Regions from separate parts of the Amycolatopsis sp. NPDC043889 genome, predicted to be linked through region 2. Evidence: riboswitches for the same ligand, from Rfam matches in the RefSeq annotation. Region 2 holds a riboswitch; the other holds the start of a gene.

Region 1 (6,843 bases), on a different contig from region 2:
GTTCGAGGGTTCCTTGTGGAGCAAGGGAATCCTGCCGATCGACTCGATGCAGCTGCTGATCGACGCGCGGCAGGGCGACGCGCTCGACGTCGACACCTCGTCCACTTTGGACTGGGCGCCGCTGCGCGAGCGGGTCAAGACCGTCGGTATGCGCAACTCCAATGTGATGGCGATCGCGCCGACCGCGACGATCTCCAACATCTGCGGGGTCGGGCAGTCGATCGAGCCGCTGTTCCAGAACCTGTTCGTCAAGTCGAACATGTCCGGTGACTTCACCGTGGTGAACCCGCACCTGGTCCGCTCGCTCAAGGAGCGCGGGCTGTGGGACGAGGTCATGGTGTCGGATCTCAAGTACTTCGACGGCAGCCTCGGCCAGATCGACCGCGTGCCGGACGACCTGAAGGCGCTGTACGCGACCGCGTTCGAGATCGAGTCCAAGTGGCTGGTGGACGCCGGTTCGCGGCGCCAGAAGTGGATCGACCAGGCTCAGTCGCTGAACCTGTACATCGCGGCGCCCAGCGGCCGCAAGCTCGACGAGCTGTACCGCTACGCCTGGCACAAGGGCCTCAAGACCACGTACTACCTGCGGGCGCGGTCCGCGACGCACGTGGAGAAGAGCACCCTGCGCGGCACCGACGGCAAGCTGAACGCGGTCTCGGCCACCCCGGCCCCCGCCGCACCCGCTTCGCCGAAGCCCGCCGCTCCGGCCCCGGCTCCCGCCGCTTCGCCCGCCCCGTCGGCTTCCGCCGCGGTCCCGGCCGTGCCGGTCACCGCGCCCGCACCGGCCGCCAAGCCGGAGCCGAAGGAGATGCCGAAGGTCTCGGACGTCGACTTCGTCGCCGCCGACGGCGCCGCCTGCCGGATCGACGACCCCGACTGCGAAGCCTGCCAGTAACGACATCCTCGTGAGTGGTAAGGGCGGTTAGAACCGTCCTTACCACTCACGACGCCTCTTGGAGTGTGCCCTTCATGACCACCTTTGACGCCTCCACCGACGCCACCGGCCTCGGTGAGATCGAAGTCGGCGCCGCCCGCATCAACGTCGACGACAAGCGGATGATCAACGCCCGCGCCGACGTCAACCAGCTGCTGCCGATGAAGTACACCTGGGCGTGGGAGAAGTACCTCGCCGGCTGCAACAACCACTGGATGCCGACCGAGGTCGCCATGCAGGCCGACATCGCGCTGTGGAAGTCGCCCGACGGCCTCACCGAGGACGAGCGCACCATGCTCAAGCGCAACCTCGGCTTCTTCGCCACCGCGGAATCGCTGGTGGCCAACAACATCGTGCTCGCGGTGTACCGGCAGATCACCAACCCCGAATGCCGCCAGTACCTGCTGCGCCAGGCGTTCGAGGAGGCCGTGCACACGCACACCTTCCAGTACATCTGCGAGAGCCTCGGCCTGGTCGAGGGCGAGCTGTTCAACATGTACCGCGAGGTCCCGTCCATCTCGGACAAGGACGCGTGGGCGCTGAAGTACACGCAGAACCTGGAGAACCCGGACTTCGAGACCGGGACGCCGGAGGCCGACCAGGCCTTCCTGCGTGACCTCGTCGCGTTCTACGTGATCTTCGAGGGCATGTGGTTCTACACCGGCTTCGCGCAGATCCTGTCGCTCGGCCGCCGGAACAAGATGGTCGGCATCGCCGAGCAGTACCAGTACATCCTGCGCGACGAGTCGATCCACCTGAACTTCGGCATCGACTGCATCAACCAGATCAAGATCGAGAACCCGCACCTGTGGACCGAGGAGTTCCAGGCCGAGGTCCGCACCATGCTGACCGAGGCGTGCGAACTCGAGGTCGCCTACGCCCGCGACACCATGCCGCGCGGCATGCTCGGGCTCTCGGCCGAGCTGATCGAGCAGTACATGCACTTCATCACCGACCGGCGGGCGCAGCAGATCGGTCTCGCGCCGATCTTCGGCGAGACGGAGAACCCGTTCCCGTGGATGTCGGAGGCGATGGACCTCAAGAAGGAGAAGAACTTCTTCGAGACCCGCGTCATCGAGTACCAGTCCGGTGGTGCCCTCGACTGGGACTGAACCCCGAACTCGCGTGCTCAGGCACGTGACTCGCGTGCTTGAACACGGAACACGCCGGGCGGACTTCCGCCCGGCGTGTTCCGTCTCCAGGCACGCGTGTTCCGCCTCCGATCACGTGAGTTACGCCTCCAGTCACGCGAGACCCGAATTCGGTACGCTCCGGGGTGCTACTGGTTCGCCCGGCCTCCCAGGCCGGTCGAGGTAACAGGGAACCCGGTGCGAATCCGGGACTGCCCCGCAGCGGTATGTGGGAACGAAAGCCGTCACCGTGCGAGACACGGTAAAGCACTGGGACATGGCGCCCCGGGAAGCGACGGCCGGTAGGAACGAGCGAGTCGCCCACGAGTCCGAAGACCTGCCCGTGGTACGCGCGCCGACGGCGTGCGTGAGTCCGGGCCTCGTGGGATGGGCACGACCGAACGGCGGTCATCCCCGCGCGCTCCGGGCTCGCCCGACAAGCTCGCGAGGAGAGAGCTGTGACCGAAATCGGCACGACTGTGCTGGGCTACCCCCGGATCGGACCGGACAGGGAACTCAAGCGTTCACTCGAACGCTACTGGGCGGGCAAGATCGACGAGGCCGAGCTACTGGGCACCGGCCGCGCGCTGCGCACCAGGACCTGGCGGGAACTCAAGGACGCGGGACTGAAATCCGTCCCCTCCAACACCTTCTCCCACTATGACCAGGTGCTCGACACCACCGAGCTGTTCGGAGCGCTGCCGGAGCGCTTCACGACGCTCGGTCTCTCGCCGCTCGACACCTACTTCGCCGCCGCACGCGGGGTGCAGGAAGCGCCGGCGATGGAGATGACGAAGTGGTTCGACACGAACTACCACTACCTCGTCCCCGAACTCGGCCCGGACACGACGTTCTCGCTCACCGGCACCAAACCGCTCGACGAATACCGCGAAGCCCGTGCGGTCGGTGTCGAGACCCGGCCGGTGCTGGTGGGCCCGGTGACGTTCCTGCTGCTCGCGAAGCCGGCCGAGACCGCTCCGGAGGACTTCCGACCGCTGGACCTGCTCGACAACCTCCTCGACGGCTACGTCGAGCTGCTGCGCCGTCTGCACGACGAAGGCGTCGAGTGGGTTCAGTTCGACGAACCCGCCTTCGCCGCGGACCGCACCGAGAGGGAGCTCAACGCGCTCATCCGCACCTACCACCGGCTCGCGAAGGAGACCGCGCGGCCCAAGATCCTGGTCGCCGGGTACTTCGGCGGTCTCGGCCGCGGCTTGGGTGTGCTCGCGCGCTCTCCGATCGACGCCATCGCGGTCGACCTCGTCACCGATGAGTCCTTTGTGGACGCCGTCGCCGCCGAACCCGCCCTGCGGGACAAGGAGGTGCTGGCCGGTGTCGTGGACGGGCGCAACGTCTGGCGCACGGATCCGACCCGCGCGCTCAGCCGAGCGGCGATGCTGCTGGGTATCGCGAAATCGGTCAGCGTGTCGACGTCCTGCTCATTGCTTCACGTGCCCTACGACGTCGAGCGGGAGGACGGACTGCACCCGCGCCTGAAGGGCTGGCTCGCCTTCGCCAGGCAGAAGGTCGACGAGGTCGTCTTGCTCGGGCGCGCGCTGAAGGAAGAGGGCGTCGACCTCTCCGCCGCCCGTGCCGCGGCCACGGATCGCGCGACGGCGGCCGACCTGGCCGACAGCGGGGTCCGCGCCCGGCTGGAGGCACTGCGGCCGGAGGACACCGTCCGCTCCCCCTACGCCCGGCGCGCGGCGGCTCAGCAGGCCGCGCTGAAGCTGCCGCCGTTGCCGAGCACGACGATCGGCTCGTTCCCGCAGACCACCGACGTCCGCAAGGCGCGGGCCGCGCACAAGGCGGGTTCGCTGGACGACGCGGGCTACGAAGCCGCGATGAAGGCGGAGATCGAGCGCGTCGTCCGGCTGCAGGAGGACCTCGGCCTGGACGTGCTGGTGCACGGCGAACCCGAGCGCAACGACATGGTGCAGTACTTCGCCGAGCGGCTGGCCGGGTTCGCGGCCACCGACTTCGGCTGGGTACAGTCCTACGGTTCGCGCTGCGTCCGGCCGCCGATCCTGTACGGCGACGTCTCCCGGCCGGAGCCGATGACCGTCGAGTGGGCCCGCTACGCGCAGGGCCTGACCGGCAAACCCGTCAAAGGCATGCTGACCGGACCGGTGACGATCCTGGCGTGGTCGTTCGTCCGCGACGATCAGCCGCTGGGCGAGACCGCCCGTCAGGTGGCGCTGGCCATCCGCGACGAAGTGCACGAACTGCAGGAGGCGGGCATCCGCGTCATCCAGGTGGATGAGCCGGCGCTGCGGGAGCTGCTCCCGCTGCGCGCGGCGGCGCACGAGGCGTACTTCGCGTGGGCGGTTTCGTCGTTCCGGCTGGCGACTTCCGGAATCGACGACGCGACGCAGATCCACACCCATATGTGCTACTCGGAATTCGGCGACGTGGTCAAGGCGATCGACGCGCTCGACGCCGACGTCACCAGCATCGAGGCCGCGCGGTCGAAGCTGGAGGTCGTCACCGACCTCGGCGCGGCGGGCTTCGGCCGCGGCGTCGGGCCTGGCGTCTACGACATCCATTCGCCGCGCGTCCCCGCGGTCGACGAGGTCAGCGGGCTGCTGCGGACCGCCGTCGGCGCCGTGCCCGCCGAGCGGATCTGGGTCAACCCGGACTGCGGTCTGAAGACCCGTGGGTACGCCGAGGTCGAACCGGCCCTGCGGAACCTGGTCGCGGCCGCCCGCGTGGTCCGCGCCGAACTGGCCTGACCGGTCCGTGAAGGCCTCCTTCCCTACCCTCAAGGTAGTGAAGGAGGCCTTCACGGAACTTCCACCGGGGTATTGTCAGGACGTCAATAAGGGTGCGATGGTGGAACGGTAACCGATCTCAGCGGGGAGATGGTCGCCATGGCGAACGCCGTCGAAAAGGTCACCGGGGCGCTGCGCGAGCGGGTCCCGCCGCTCACCTCGATCCCCCTGCCGCGTTCGGTCGACCAGCGCTGGCTCGGCGCGACCTGGCCGGTCCGCGAGCTCGCGCCCGCCCCGCCGGGCCTCAAACCCGTCCTCGGCGACGAAGGCCCGCCGGTCATCGGGCACGCCCTGGACTTCATGCGCTTCGGCATCGAGTTCGGCCTCAAACGCTACGAGACCTACGGACCGGTGTCGTGGATGGGCGCCTTCGGGCGCCGCATCGTCGCGCTCACCGGCCCGGAGGCCACCCAGATCGCGTTGGTGAACAAGGACAAGGCCTTCTCCCAGGAAGGCTGGAAGTTCTTCATCGAGCAGTTCTTCGACCGCGGTCTGATGCTGCTCGACTTCGGCGAGCACCATCTGCACCGGCGGATCATGCAGGCGGCGTTCACCCGGCAACGGCTCACCGGTTACGTCGACCAGATGGGGCCGGCCCTGCGTAAGGGCGTCGCCGCGTGGGCCGACCGGCCGAACCCGCGGATCTACTGGTCCCTCAAGCAGCTCACGCTCGACGTCGCGACACGCGTGTTCATGGGCATGAGTTCCGGCGACGACGCGGCCGCGATCAACCGCGCGTTCGTGAACTCCGTGCGCGCGGGCACGGCCATCGTGCGGTTCCCCGTTCCCGGCGGCCGCTGGGCGGCGGGTTTGCACGGCCGCAAGGTCCTCGAACGCTACTTTTCGGCGAACCTGCCGGCGAAACGGGCCGGCGACGGCGACGACCTCTTCACCGCGTTGTGCCACGCCACCACCGAAGACGGTGACCGCTTCACCGACTCCGACGTCGTCAATCACATGATCTTCCTGATGATGGCCGCGCACGACACCTCGACGATCACCAGCGCCGCCGCCGTCTACCACCTCGCCAAGAATCCCGAGTGGCAGGAACGCGCGCGCCGGGAATCGCTCGCGCTCGGCGACGACGTGCCGGACATCGAGGCGCTGGAGACCCTGACGACGCTGGATCTGGTGATCAAGGAAGCCCTGCGGCTGGTGGCCCCGGTTCCTTCCCTGACCAGGAAGACCGTGAAGGACACCGAGGTTCTCGGGCATTTCATTCCCGAAGGGACACTCGTCGGGGTTTCCCCCACTGTCAACCACTTCTCGCCGGAGCACTGGACCGACCCCATGCGGTTCGACCCGGACCGCTTCGGCGAGGACCGCCGCGAGGACAAGTCGCATCGCTACGCGTGGATGCCGTTCGGCGGCGGGGCGCACAAGTGCATCGGCCTGCATTTCGGGACGTTCGAGGTGAAGGCGCTGCTGCACGAGATGCTGCGGGCGTATCGGTGGTCGGTACCGGAGAACTACACCGCACGCTGGGACTACGTCTCGCTGCCCGTGCCGGCGGACGGACTGCCGATCCGCCTGACATCCCGCTGAAGCCGGACCAATCGGACAAACACGATCGAGCACTCTTGGTAACTTCCGGTCACCACTCGTGTAGCAGCGATCACCCTTTCAGCCGGTAGACACCCCGGATCGCGCATGATGCCGTGACACTACACCCGGTCGGCCCATACCTAGTGTGGGTCCGTGGGCTCGGACACCCGGTCTGAGCTGGCCATCAACCGAGCATGAAGAGGTGAAGTGTGCCCGAACCTGGTTCCGCGCCAGGGTTGGTGGACGTCGCTCGGAGATGGGCCGAGACGCTCGCTGACACTAAAGGAGTATCGCTTCCCAAGGAGCAACTCGAACAGCTGCTGCTCGGTGTCGCCCAGGACGCCGTCTTGGCCGAGCCCGACCATCAGCCCGCCGTGCTGCGCTTCTCCAAGCTCTATTCCGCCTCTCCCATCGGGATCGCCCTCGCGGACGCCAACGGCACCATCGTGGAGGCGAACGCCGC
Region 2 (6,843 bases):
GGAGCAGCGCGGTCACGGCGAACGTCGCGATCAGCACGAACATCGCCTGCAGAACGGCGAAGCCCAGCCGCCGGGCGGCGTAACCCGGCACGTCAGGACAGCCGGGCGCGGTCGAACCTCGCCCAGTCGAAGGTGTTCGGCGGCGCGGACACCAATCCGGACACCCGCTTCGACACGCCGATCGTCCAGGTGCTGAACCCCCAGGCGAGCAGACCTCCGGATTCGTGCACGATCCGCTGGGCGTCACCGAACAGCGCCAGCCGGGCACTCTCGTCCGGGGTGGCCGCGGCCCGGTCCATGAGGGCGTCGAACTCCGGCGAGGCGAAACCGTTGACGTTGTTCGAACCGCCGGTCCGGAAGCGCTGATTGAGGAACGTCGGCACCGGCAGGGTCGCCGTACGGGTGAGCGCGGCGACCCCCTTGGTCTTGATCTCGCTGAAATAGGTGCTCGACGCGCGAGTGTTCGGTGTGACCTTCAGCCCGATTTCCCCGAGCTGCTGGGAAATCAGGGTGGCCGCGGTGGCGAAGCCCGGATCGACGTCGCTGGTTTCGACGGCGAAGGCCAGCCCCTCCGCGCCCGCCTCCCGGACGAGTGAGCGGGCCGCCTCGACATCGCGGCCGCGCTGGGGGATGCCGGTGGCGTACCCGCGGAGTCCTTTGCCGAACAGGTCGTTGCCGATCTCGCCGCGTCCGGCCAGTGCGACGCGGTTCAGCGCTTCTCTGTCCACTCCGGACAGTACGGCGCGCACCAGCCTCGGATCGGCGAACGGCGGCCGCGTCACGCGCAGCATCATGCCCTGCATCGTCGTTCCCTTGGCTTCGAGCAACGAGACGCGCCCGTCACCGGCCAAGCGGGCCGCGGTACCGGCCGCGAGATCGTGGGCGTAGTCGACCTGCCCGGACAGCAAGGCGTTGACGCGTGCGGCTTCCTCGTTGACCGGTACGAATTCCAGCTCGTCGATGCCCGGCGCGCCGTCCCAATGGGACTCGTTCTTGCGGAACACCGCCGGCCCGCCGGGGGTGAACGAGACGAAACGGAACGGACCGGAGCCGACCGGTGCCGTGAAATCCGTCGTCCCGGCGGGCACGATCTCCGCGCCGGGAGCGCCCCAGCCAGACGGGAACTCGAAGTCGGAAGCCGTCAGTGTCAGCTCGATTTCGGCAGGGGAAACCGCTTTGCTGCGGCCGAAGTCCACCTTCGCGAAGTACTGCCGTGATGAGGACGCCAGTGCGGGATCGGCGATCCGCCGGAAGGTGTAGAGCACGTCGTCCGCCGTGACCGGACGGCCGTCGTGGAAGGCCGCCCGCCGCAGCCGGATCCGCCAGCGTGTGCCGGAATCGTCGCTTTCCCAGGACTCGGCCAGCCGCGGCCGCAACGAGGTGTCGGCGTTGTAGGCGACCAGCGTGTCGAAGAGCGCCTTGGCCCGCGCTTGGTCGACGAAAAGGGAGACCTGAGACGGGTCCAGGGTCTCCTTCGAGCCGCCCGCGGCGAACGCGACCCTCAACCGGCCGGTATCCGCCGGCGCGGTCCCGCACGCGGCCAGCGGCGTGAGAGCGGCCAGGGCGAGCAGCCGCCGGCGGGTGAGCGGATGGCGCGTCATAGGAACCTCCGGGACATCGAGCACTGTCCCGGGCGCGCGGCCGCACGTGAACGGGACCCCGCTCCGTACTCCACGACAGTTGGGGCTGGCGGTACCCGGCGGGCAGTCCGGCTCACGGCGCTGAGACGTCTTCCCAGGCCGTTCACGGTTGCGGGTCAGCGCCGGATTCACACCGGCTTCCCCCGACGGGCACCTTCTTGCGTTGTGGCGCCCACGGTAACCCATGCCAGGGGTGTGCTACACAGGATCAAGATCACGAAGGGGAGGCCGGTGGACGAGAAGCTCGCGGCGGACTGGGTGCGCCGGTGGGACATCCAGCAGGAACGCTACGTCGCGGACCGCGAAGAACGCTTCGCCGTGCTGATCGACGTCGTCGAGCACGTATGCCGTGACGTCGCCGAGCCGCTGGTGCTGGACCTCGGCTGCGGCCCGGGATCGCTGGCCACGAGGCTCGCCGGGCGGCTGCCTCGCGCACGGGTCATCGGCGTGGACAACGACCCGTTCCTGCTCGCCCTCGCCCGGGCCACCCGGCCGCGGCAGGCGGACATCGAGTACCTCCAAGCCGACCTCGCCGAGAGCGGCTGGCTGAAATGGGGGCCGGTCGACGCCGCAGTCTCGACGACCGCGTTGCACTGGCTGCGTCCCGAGCGGCTCGCCGACGTCTACCGTGACCTCGCCGGAGCGCTGAGGGAGGGCGGAGCGCTCGTCAACGGCGACCACCTCTACGACGAACAACCCGGTGTCCGCGACCTCGCCGAGGTGGTCAAGAACCGGCGGGCGGTCCGTGCCGGGGTCGGCGCCAACGAGGAATGGAAGGCCTGGTGGGCGGCGGTCGCCGCCGATCCCGCGCTGCGGGAGCGGTTCACGGCCGACGAGTTGCGCGGCATCTCGACCGGCTACGGCAACCGGCTGAGCCCGCAGGAACACACCAGGCTGCTCCGGGAAGCGGGCTTCGCCGAAGTGGCGCCGGTGTGGCAGTCCGGCGACGACTACGTCCTGACGGCGCTGCGCTGACCCGGTCCGGTCAGGCCGCTCAGGTGCCGGACGACCTGCGGTCCTGGACGCGGCGGGCGACGGCGAGCGTGACAGGCGCCGCGAGCCAGCACAGGTAGGCGACGGCGTCGTCCGTCAGGAACGAGACGGGCACGGAGATCCCGAACACCGCGGCCAAGCAGATGCTGCGCGTCAGGCTCTGGGCGAACACCCGGGGCGGTCCGTCGGTCACGTACAGGTGTTCGCGCCGGATCTCCCTGATGATCAGCGCGAACGACGCGGAGGCCAGGACCTGCACCATCGCGTACAGGCTGAACCGGAGCGGGAACGCTCCCTCGGCGGTGATGACCCGCGTCGCGAACGGCATCAGGACCTGCATGAACAGCCAGACCAGGGTGAGGCTGATCAGGCGGCCGCTCAGCGAGCGGACGTAGGGGAAGATCTCGTGGTGCGCGCGCCAGTGGGCGGAGATCACCGCGAAGCCGAGCGCGAAGGCGAAGTATTCCTTGCCGTGGTCCGAGATCGAGCTCAGCATGGCGCCGGTGGTGTCGCCGTGGGGGATCGGGAGATCCAGCGCCAGCAAGGTGAGCGCGATCGCGATCACCGCGTCGACGAAGACGCTGAGCCGCTCGGCGGCCTTTCCGGTCGCTTGGTCGGTCTGTGTCGTCGTCATGAGGACAGCTCCCGCGGGCTCAAGCGGCGAGTTCCGCGGCGGGCCGCGGGACGGTCGCGAGCCGCCGGGATCGCACGGCAAGGATGATCATGACCGCCGGGATCAGGATGTCGTTGACGAGGACTCCGCCGGTGTTGCCGGGGGAGTGGTCACCGTTGGCGAACCACTGGTAAACGTGGCCGATCACGGCTCCCCAGAGGAACATCCCGCCGCCGATGCCGATGGTGACGCGTTCGCGCGCGGACGCCGAGGCGGCCCGGAAGCCCATCACGGCCAGCGCGAGGTTCGCGAAGGCGATCTCGAACATGAACGGCGTCCGGTCGAAGCCGATCGCCGTGGCCATGACCTCCGGGAAGGCGAGAAAAGTGACCGTCATCCACAGGCTGCCGCAGCCGAAGGCGCCGATGGCCCACCAGCGCTGCCAGATTTCGAGTCGTTCCTGAGATGACGTCGCGTGGCGGGCACGGAGGAAGGCTCCGACGGCGGGCACGACGATCCAGACCAGCGGGAAGGCGGATTGGGCGAGGTAAGCGAAGGTGTCCATGGCTTCAGTCTTACCTAGTTAATATTAACTCGTCAACACTCTGGTATGGTGAGATCGTGGACGACGGACTCGCGGACTTGCTGCACCGGGTGGTCATGCTGATGGGCGAAGCGGCCCGGCGGCGCGCTGACGGCCCCGATGGTTTGACTTACAGCCAGATACGGCTTTTGGGCACGCTCGAGGACATCGAGCCGACGACGCAGCACCGGCTCGCCCAGGCGCTGTCGGTCTCCGACCCGGCGATCAGCCGGGCCCTGCGACCACTCGAAGCGGACGGGCTGGTGCGGATCACCGTCGACCCCGAACACGCGCGGCGCCGGCTGGTCCGGATCACCGACCTCGGCCGGAAAGCCTTCCATGCCGCGGGAAAGCCACTTTATGACGAGTTGCGTGAAGGGCTCATCGCGGCCGGCTTTCCTTACGAGCGCTATCTCCGGGACACTCTCCGGCTGGCCGAAATCCTCGCGGCAGACTGAGCCCTACCCTGTCTTTTCGAGCACCTCGGCGTCTCCGCGGAGCGGCACCGTGGCCGCCACGACGATGTCCCGCGTCGCCACCCACTGTCCACTGTGGTCACTGAACGGCGCCGGCGACTTCCACGACGTGCCTTGCGGCACAGGGACGGTCCGCCCGGGGCTGTGCGATTCCGGCAGAGAAGGCAGTTCAGGAGAACGCCTGGGACGCTTCACGACGATTGTGCGCCCGATTGATGTCATGATGTCCGCTTCTCGCCCGGGTCGTGAGTGGCAAAGACGGTAAGAACGATCATTGCCACTCACGACCCCCACGCAAAACGCCCAAATCAGGCATTCAGGGGAGTCTTTGTGTCCCTTGTGGACAGTGGGGTCGCGATCGGCCCGGCAGGCCGTGCCTCCAGCACGCAGCACGCCACATTTGACCTTCCCCTCAAGTAAACGATGGCTTCCCCTGCCCGCCGACGACGTGGCGGCCATCTGCCAGTTCCCGGGATGGAAGAGTCCCCGGGGCGGGAACTGGGTTCTTCTCCTCAGCCATCAGAACAATCACGTGGGCTTCGCGGATATCGGTGACGTCGTCGCGCAGAACGGGACGTTCACTCCGCCTGCCTGCTGAGGCTCCCCCCGGGAAGTGGCCGTCGGACGGCGAGGACGACGGTGTCGTCGGCGTGCAGGACGACGTCGTGCATCCGGCCGGCCAGTTCCCGGGGAAGCTCGGTGATGGGGAGGGTGGCGTACGCGGGGGCGAGATCCAGGAGCCGGTCTTGGCCTTCGAGATAGTCCTTGCGGCTTTCGACGAGGCCGTCGGTGTAGAGGAGCAGGGTGTCCCCGTGGTCGAGGGTGTGGTGGCGGAGTTCGGGGCTGCCGGGATCGGGGAAGCCGATCCCGCGGCCGACGACCGGGGAGCGCAGCAGCCGCGCTCGACCGTCCACAGTGGCCAGTACGGGGGCGGGGTGGCTGCCGTTGGCGAGGGTCAGTTCGCCGGTCGCGGGGTCGATCCTGGCGAGGATCACGGTCGCCATGAGGTCGGGCTCGATCGTGGCGAGGGTGCGCGCGGTACGGGCGATGAGGTCGCGGAAGGGGTGGCCTTCCAGCGCGAGGGTGCGGATCGCGTGGGTGACGGTGAGGGCATGGCGGGTAGAGGTGACACCGTGCCCGACTGCGTCGACGAGGGTGATGTGCAGCTGACCGCCGGGAAGGACGAACCAGTCGTAGAGGTCGCCGCCGGTGGGGGAGTCCTGGTCGGTCGGCGAGTAGTGGACGGCCAGTTCGAGCCCCGGCACGGCGGGCGGGCCGGGCCGTAGCGCGTCTTCGAGTTCGCGGAAGATGACGGAATGCGCGCGGCGGAGTTGTTCGTCGCGCTGTTCGAGTTCGATGTACATGGCCAGCACGCCGCTGTTGGTTTCGGCGAGTTCGTGCTTGAGCTCCCGCTGTTCCTGCGCGAGCGCGTCGGCGCGGGCGATGAGCGCGAGGGTTTCCTCATCGGTGGCCTGGTCGTCGCCGGCCGGGACGGGATGCCGGACGGTTCCCGTGGGGAGGTGCCAGGTGAGGCTCGTGTCGTCTTCGGCGTCGGGCAGCAGCGGGAGGGTGTTGCGCCGCGGTCGTTCGACCGGGTGGGGGAGCCGGACGGTGACCGCGAGGAGGCCGTCGGTGGTGGTGGTTTCGAGCGTGACTTCCGTGCCCGTGCCGAAGGCCGGTTCGGCGAGCAGCGTCGCGGCCATGACGAGACGGGCGCGGTCTTCGACGGGGACGCCGGCTACGGCGCAGGCGGCGCGGAGGCGGCGGCGGAGCCGGGCGAGGTGTGGATGCATCAGCCGAGCTGGTCCGGGTGGAGGGCGATCATGGCGGCGTCGTCGCGGGGGTTGCGGTGACGGTGGGAGAGATCGGCGGCGAGAAGCAGCGCGTTCGACGGCTGCGTCGCGCTCGCCGGTGTGCGCCAGGTGTGGTCGACGCCGTCGGTGTGCAGCACGACGAGGTCGCCGGCGGTGAGCGCGGTGTGCCGGACTTGAGCGGCGGGCAGGGCGTAGCCGACGACACCGGGGATGCTGAGCAGCAGTCGCGACCGGCCGTCCCCGCTGATCGTCGTGCCGCTGACGTTGCCGACTCCGCAGAATTCGAGCCTGCCCGCCGCGATCCGGGCGAGCGCGACGGCGGCGCCGCGGGTGGTGCGCAGGGCGCGGTGCATGGTCGCCAGCTGATGGGGGAACGGGCGGTCGGGGTTCTGGCGGAACACGCGGATCGCCGTGTCGGCGGCTTCGGCGGCGTCGGGCCCGTGCCCGAGGCCGTCGACGACGACCGCGGCCCAGCCGCCGGTCAGTTCGGCGAGGGCGATGGCGTCGCCGCAGTGGTCTTCCCCGTCGCGGGGGAGGCAGAAATGCCCGACCGCGGCGGCGGGTCCGGCCGGTGTCCCGGGGAGGAGGATCCGGGCCGCGGCGAGGGTGCCGGACCGGGGCGCCGAGCGGATCCGGAAGACGGTGGCCATCCTGCCGACCGCGCCGAGGCCGGTGCCGAGCGTGCCGGTGGTGGTGTTGCCGTCGAGCAGCCAATGTCCGACGT

What was found. Region 2 has a riboswitch for cobalamin ahead of AC0685_RS26625 (ABC transporter substrate-binding protein). Riboswitches for the same ligand answer to the same signal wherever they lie in the genome.
Region 1: another riboswitch for cobalamin. It lies ahead of metE (5-methyltetrahydropteroyltriglutamate--homocysteine S-methyltransferase); the one in region 2 lies ahead of AC0685_RS26625 (ABC transporter substrate-binding protein).

The regions. Positions count from the first base shown of each region.
Region 1 covers NZ_JBWKEC010000013.1:143,888-150,730, reverse strand. The annotation lists gene AC0685_RS24020 (ribonucleoside-diphosphate reductase subunit alpha) at 1-895, shown strand, start outside; gene AC0685_RS24015 (ribonucleotide-diphosphate reductase subunit beta) at 970-2,046, shown strand; cobalamin riboswitch at 2,201-2,423, shown strand; gene metE (5-methyltetrahydropteroyltriglutamate--homocysteine S-methyltransferase) at 2,523-4,796, shown strand; gene AC0685_RS24005 (cytochrome P450) at 4,935-6,380, shown strand; gene AC0685_RS24000 (putative bifunctional diguanylate cyclase/phosphodiesterase) at 6,590-6,843, shown strand, end outside.
Region 2 covers NZ_JBWKEC010000016.1:70,581-77,423, reverse strand. The annotation lists gene AC0685_RS26630 (ABC transporter permease) at 1-91, opposite strand, end outside; gene AC0685_RS26625 (ABC transporter substrate-binding protein) at 93-1,601, opposite strand; cobalamin riboswitch at 1,682-1,833, opposite strand; gene AC0685_RS26620 (class I SAM-dependent methyltransferase) at 1,872-2,615, shown strand; gene AC0685_RS26615 (TMEM175 family protein) at 2,635-3,267, opposite strand; gene AC0685_RS26610 (DUF6790 family protein) at 3,287-3,811, opposite strand; gene AC0685_RS26605 (MarR family winged helix-turn-helix transcriptional regulator) at 3,868-4,287, shown strand; gene AC0685_RS26600 (PP2C family protein-serine/threonine phosphatase) at 4,884-6,098, opposite strand; gene AC0685_RS26595 (SpoIIE family protein phosphatase) at 6,098-6,843, opposite strand, start outside.